One region of the Metabacillus sp. 22489 genome, then DNA from elsewhere that is predicted to be linked to it. Evidence: a T-box and tRNA genes for the amino acid it is inferred to sense, from the RefSeq annotation. Region 1 holds a T-box; the other holds one or more tRNA genes.
The links. The T-box of region 1 lies ahead of ACTJJ9_RS07250 (valine--tRNA ligase). A T-box ahead of a tRNA ligase gene usually reads a tRNA of that ligase, here a tRNA-Val.
Positions count from the first base shown of each region.

Region 2: it encodes a tRNA-Val, which carries the amino acid that the T-box ahead of ACTJJ9_RS07250 (valine--tRNA ligase) is inferred to sense. The anticodon was not compared.

Region 1 covers NZ_JBQENT010000008.1:118,666-122,242, forward strand. The annotation lists gene ysxE (spore coat protein YsxE) at 1-232, shown strand, start outside; gene ACTJJ9_RS07245 (hypothetical protein) at 318-509, opposite strand; T-box leader at 739-976, shown strand; gene ACTJJ9_RS07250 (valine--tRNA ligase) at 1,055-3,577, shown strand, end outside.
Region 2 covers NZ_JBQENT010000018.1:37,344-40,920, forward strand. The annotation lists gene ACTJJ9_RS12345 (threonine synthase) at 1-407, opposite strand, end outside; gene ACTJJ9_RS12350 (hypothetical protein) at 763-918, shown strand; gene ACTJJ9_RS12355 (DUF898 family protein) at 1,355-1,705, opposite strand; tRNA gene ACTJJ9_RS12360 (tRNA-Val) at 1,949-2,020, opposite strand; gene ACTJJ9_RS12365 (TRAP transporter permease) at 2,206-3,577, opposite strand, start outside.

The DNA of each region.
Region 1 (3,577 bases):
TAGCTACCCTTTTAAAGAGGATGAAATGCTGTTATTCCTTAGCTATTTAGCATATCCACAACGAATTTGTCAGTTAATCAAACAGTGTGTAAAGAATCCAAGTAAATATTCTGAATTAGAGAAGAATAAGAGATTAATAAGAGCTTATTGGCATTTTAAAAATATTGAATATTTAGTAATGAAAATTTCTGAGGTCGAAGAAAAAAAGAGGCTTGAAGCAGAAGAAGCTTAAATTCTTATAATATGAAAGAGGGACTGTCCCCACACAGTCTCTCTTCAATCGTTTTCTCGTAGTTTTGTCTCTATTTTACTATGAGTTAAATCCAATCAAACCGCAAAGCAATAGCTAAAATAATTAATAAGCCTAATAAAAGGACGTCAAAAGATGTTGGAAAAAAGACTGTACGAATTCCTTGGAAAATTGTTAAAGGAATGATGATTTGAACCCCTACATCCCTAATTTGCTTAACCCATGGTGGAAGTGTATAAGGATTATATCTCCGTTTCATAACGCAACCCTCCTAAATTTTCCGAAACGCTTTATAATGAGCTCACAATTCTTTTGAATTTACATAAAATAATGTCAACAGGTTCGTTTGCTTTTGTCTTAATTTGTATTATTAAAATATGCTAGTAGGCTTAGGGAAGTGCCTGTATGAAAGAATAGAAATTTGGCGAAAATATTGACGAAAAAAAGTTTTTTCTAGTAATATAGAGTGTAGATGAAATTTACATAACTTATAAACGTTGAATGGGAAGAGTACAATGGATATCACTTTACAGAGAGAGAAATCATTTGCTGAAAGATTTCTTATGATGATACTTTGGAAGGTCGCCCAGGAGTTGCTTCTTTGAAGATAGTAAAAGAAGCCGGTTTTTACCGTTATAAATGTTGAGTGCATAGGCAACTTATATGGGTAACCATATGTCTATGAAAAAAGGTGGTACCGCGAAATTTTCTCCTTTCGTCCTTTTAAGGGATGGAAGGAGTTTTTATTTTGTGTAAATATAGTTCCATCTATAAATATGAAACATGATGAAGGAGGATATTTTGATGGAAAATAATCAAAATCAACGAGAATTACCAACTAAATATGACCCACAGACAATTGAAAAGAATCGCTACTCATTTTGGCTTGAGGGGAAGTACTTTGAAGCAACAGGTGATCAAAATAAACAACCATATACAGTTGTTATTCCACCACCAAATGTGACGGGAAAACTTCATCTCGGTCATGCTTGGGATACTACGCTGCAAGATATTGTGACACGTATGAAAAGGATGCAAGGCTATGATGTCCTTTGGTTGCCTGGAATGGACCATGCTGGGATTGCAACACAAGCAAAGGTGGAAGCTAAGCTACGTGAAGAAGGAAAATCACGATATGATTTAGGTAGAGAAAAATTTGTTGAAGAAACATGGAAATGGAAAGAGGAATATGCAGGTCATATTCGTGAGCAATGGGCGAAAGTAGGACTTGGATTAGATTACTCACGTGAACGTTTCACACTTGATGAAGGCTTATCAAAGGCTGTTCGTGAAGTATTTGTATCCCTTTATAATAAAGGCCTTATTTATCGTGGCGAATATATTATCAACTGGGATCCACAAACAAAAACAGCTTTATCAGATATTGAAGTAATATATAAAGATGTTCAAGGTGCATTCTACCATATGCGTTATCCGTTAGCAGATGGTTCGGGCTCTATTGAAATTGCTACTACTAGACCAGAAACAATGCTTGGAGATACTGCGGTTGCTGTTCATCCAGAAGATGAACGGTACAAACATTTAATTGGAAAAAAAGTAATCTTACCGATTGTTGGTCGTGAAATTCCAATTGTTGGTGATGATTATGTAGATATGGAATTCGGTTCAGGTGCAGTAAAAATTACTCCTGCTCATGATCCAAATGACTTTGAAGTTGGAAACCGTCATAACCTCGAGCGCATTCTTGTGATGAACGAAGATGGAACAATGAATGAAAACGCAGGTATATACAATGGACTTGACCGCTTTGAGTGTCGTAAAAAAATAGTGAAAGATCTACAAGAGCAAGGTGTGTTATTTAAAATTGAAGAGCATCTTCATTCTGTAGGACATAGTGAAAGAAGCGGAGCAGTTGTCGAACCGTATCTTTCAACTCAATGGTTTGTAAAAATGCAGCCTTTAGCAGATGAAGCAATTAAGCTTCAACAAGCAGAAGAAGAAAAGGTGAATTTTGTTCCAGACAGATTTGAAAAAACTTATATGCGTTGGATGGAGAATATCCGTGATTGGTGTATTTCTCGACAATTATGGTGGGGACACCGTATTCCAGCATGGTACCATAAAGAAACAGGAGAGGTATATGTTAATCAAGAACCGCCTGCAGATATAGAAAATTGGGAGCAGGATAAAGATGTGCTTGACACGTGGTTTAGTTCAGCTCTTTGGCCGTTTTCTACAATGGGCTGGCCAGATACAGATTCAGCTGATTACAAACGCTATTATCCGACAGATGTATTAGTAACAGGGTATGACATTATTTTCTTCTGGGTTTCAAGAATGATTTTCCAAGGTCTTGAATTTACTGGCAAACGTCCTTTTAAAGATGTATTAATTCATGGACTTGTTCGCGATGAACAAGGTCGGAAAATGAGTAAATCATTAGGTAATGGTGTCGATCCGATGGAGGTTATTGATAAATACGGGGCTGACTCCTTACGTTACTTCTTATCAACAGGAAGCTCACCAGGTCAAGATTTACGCTTTAGTCATGAAAAGGTAGAATCAACTTGGAATTTTGCGAATAAAATTTGGAATGCCTCACGTTTTGCGTTAATGAATATGGATGGTTTAACATTTGAAGAAATCGATATTACTGGTGAAAAATCAGTCGCTGATAAATGGATTTTAACTCGACTAAATGAAACGATTGAAAATGTTACAAGTCTTGCTGATAAATATGAATTTGGTGAAATCGGTAGACTTCTCTACAATTTCATTTGGGATGATTTCTGTGATTGGTATATTGAAATGGCGAAATTGCCATTATACGGAGAGGATGAAGCTGCGAAAAAGACAACTCGCTCAATCCTTGCTTATGTATTAGATAACACAATGAGATTGTTACATCCATTCATGCCATTTATTACTGAGGAAATCTGGCAGTCACTTCCACATGAAGGCGAGTCAATTACGATAGCAAAATGGCCTACTGTTAATCCTGAACTTACCGATCAACAGGCAGCTAATGAAATGAAATTATTAGTTGAAGTCATTCGCTCTGTACGAAATATTCGCGCAGAAGTGAATACTCCGATGAGTAAGCAAATTGAAATGACGATTAAAGCAAAAGACGAGGACATTGTTAGTCAGCTTGAAACAAATCGAGCATATGTTGAACGGTTCTGTAATACAAGCTCGTTAACAATTGCAACAGATATTACTTCAACAGATAAATCAATGACAGCTGTTGTTACTGGTGCGGAGATTATATTACCGTTGGAAGGGCTCATCAATATCGATGAAGAAATTAAACGACTTGAAAAGGAAAAAGAAAAGCTTGATAAAGAGGTCGAACGTGTTCAGAAA
Region 2 (3,577 bases), on a different contig from region 1:
GTTGGCATCGCTAAATGATTAACACCTAGTTCTTTCGCCTTTGAAATCCCTACACTTGCCCCCCTAGTTTTAAAAGAACCGGTTGGAATGACCCCTTCATCCTTTATGTACAAATTATTTAATCCAAACTCAGCACCGAGAGATGGTAGTTTTTCAAAAGGAGTCATCCCTTCACCAAGTGTTACTACATTTTTCTGTTGTTGTATCGGTAGTAACTCATGATAACGCCATAAACTATTAGTGCGATTTGCAATCTCCTCAGGTGACACATTCCCCTTCACTTTCTCTAAGTCATATCGTACTAATAACGGTGAACCACATTTGCATAATTGATAAATATGATTGCCCTTATATAATTCACCGCATTTCGGGCACTCCAAATGTGAGATATAACTATAACTATTCATGTACTTTCCTCCTAAAAAAGAAAGACTACAATCATCTCCTTTGAAAAAAAGAGAAATTGTAGTCTTTGGTGGTCCAATCAACTAATTATTTATTAAGCTAACAATATATTAATCGGATATTTCCGATAAGTCAACTGTGATTTAAAAATTTTATAATTGCATTAAATGGTTCTCTAGTTGAATCATGTTTTAAATAGTCCATGCAAACAGGGACTATTCAATTTACACAAGGTGCGTACCTCGGTGCTCTACCTTTCTAATGTCGAAATTTATCCAATGTAAGTTCAATGAAAATAATTGAATTAATAGAACTAAATACCCATAATTAAATTAGTTTATGTAAAGGAGTTTAATTATGATCTCTAGTGAAGAAATGACTATATTTATTGAAGAACTTTATTCATTAATACAAGATTACAAAAGATGTGACGATACAAACTTAAAAAAACAAATTCATGATGAAATATTAGTTTTAAGTGATATTATTGATCCTAATAAATCTATTATTTAATTCACATTTTAAGGGAACAACTGATTCGTATGACCAACTTATCATACTATTTTTGTGTCACATTATTTGGCTTATTACCAATATTTAAGTAAAGGAATATTGGTGTTGGTTTAAAATAAATAAACCTTCATCTATATTCCCGACTGTCTCGTTAAAAATGTTTAGATAATCTTCTCTTGTCTTATTCCCATTTAGTAAAAAGTCGTTCACAGATGAAAATCTGCAATTTTGGCCTTTTGTTATTCGCCTTTAATTAGCCCTCATTGATAACCCTTCTCTATTCTTTTATTTTTAAAGGTACTTGCGAAAAATTTCCTACTCGTAACAAAAACTACATCACTTACCTTACTTCTATTAAGAGCAAAGAGAATAAAGTAAAGCAGTTTGCTTATTTTAACAAGTAAAAAGACCTCTGCATAAGCAGAGGACTTCTTTATTAATTTTGAAATACAGTATGTTTTGTTTTCCATTTTTCTAGAGCAATAAATAACCAAAAACTATAGATTCCTAAAGTAATAATACAGAGGAACCACCATTTAATCCAGTTACCGAATAGTCCAATCGCTGTTCCAGTAAATTTTAAACGTCTACCATTAATTACCGTATGCTTAGCTTTCCAACTAAAAATCATAGTAAAAGACCAAGGATAGCAAATTCCAAGCGTACATACCGTAACGAGAACTCCTAAGATAGACCAACCTATGTACTGAAGTAAACCTCCATCAAAGTATGATTTTTCATTTCTTTGAGAAGTTATATCATTATTTATTACTACTTCTGCACTCATACTATATACCCCCTTTGTTAATAATCACCATATAAAACTATATTAGTTAAAAGAAGAAGTCAATAATAAATTCACATAGTCTTATAAGTAAAAGAGACTGACATATATTTCATTTTTAAGTGCTATATTTTGGCGAGGTAACCAGGTATCAAAATCCTTTTCCTTTACTTATCAAAAATAAGATAAAAAATAAAAGGGTTTCTCAATTAAGAGAAACCCTTTTATCCAACGTTATTCAAGTAATGACCTGTGAGGGACTTGAACCCCCGACCCCTTCCCTGTCAAGGAAGTGCTCTCCCACTGAGCTAACAAGTCGTATTTATAAGTTACATTTTCTATTATATTTATTATAGGGTATATAGTCAATACTTTTCTAACATATCAATCTAATTTCACAATTCGACTTATTTCCCGGAAAATATAAGCACCTCTAAATTAAGTAGAATGTAGTAATCTCCTATAGGTAAGTGGAGATTACTACATCATGTTATCTAGCATTCTTAACTTTCCACGGCCATGTTAGGCTTATTTTTTTGATCATTGTTCCGTTTCCAAATATATTGTAACGCAAACATTGCAACAAATAGGATTAAGCCTGTAATATCTGAAATTCTTTCTGGATATATGAGCAATAATCCAGAAATGATATTAACGATTCGTTCTAGCCAGTGCATCTTTCTCATCCAATATCCGATAATTGCAGCTCCTATTGCGATCATTCCTAAAACAGATGTAAGGATTACCCACACTAATTCATACCAGGTTGTATCAATCATGAGTAATTCAGGTGAGAGAACGAAGACGTATGGGATAATAAAGGCAGCGATTGCTAATTTCGCTGAATCGACTCCTGTTTTAAATGGCTCTGCTCCTGCTACACCTGCTGCTGCAAAGGCCGCTAGAGCAACCGGTGGTGTAATATCTGCAATAATTCCAAAATAGAAGACAAATAGATGTGCAGATAAATCAGGTACACCTAATAGGATAATAGCTGGTGCTGCGATCGTTGATGTGATAACATAATTAGCCGTTGTTGGTGAGCCCATTCCAAGTATAAGTGCAGCGATCATTGTTAATATAAGTGTTGGAATTAAATATCCTCCTGCTAAATCAACTAGACCATTTGCTAGCTTTAATCCCAATCCGGTTTTTGTAACAATTCCTACAATTATACCAGCTGCTGCTGTTGCCGCTGCTACCCCAAGAGCTGTTCGTGCACCTTCTACTAATGCAAAAACAAACTCCTTTGGACCCATTCTCGTTTCCTTATTAATTAAACTTACAAGGATTGCGACTAAGATAGAGTATAAAGCAGCATGTGTGACGATTACGCCTGCCATTAATAAAACAACGATTGTTAGTATAGGAAGAAGAAGATAGATTTTACTAAATATTTCTTTCCGACTAGGCATTTCTTCTTTCGTTAACCCTCTAAGTCCAATTCGCTTTGCTTCAAAATGAGTCATAATCCATATTCCTGCAAAGTATAGAATTGCCGGAATTGCAGCTGCCTTAGCAATATCCCAATAAGTAATGCCGTTTCCAATAAACTCAACCATGAGGAACGCTGCAGCTCCCATTATAGGTGGCATAAGTTGCCCGCCTGTAGACGATGCTGCCTCGACAGCACCAGCAAATTCCTTTTTGTAGCCAAGGTTTTTCATCATCGGAATTGTAAATGCTCCTGATGTAACAACATTTGCAACTGAACTGCCACTAATTGTTCCTTGCAGGGCGCTTGAAAATATCGCAACCTTTGCAGGACCACCAATTCTGCGGCCTGCAACTGCTATTGATAAGTCATTAAAATATTGCCCAACTCCAGTTCTTATAAGAAATGCTCCAAACAAGAGGAATAAGAATATAAAGGTT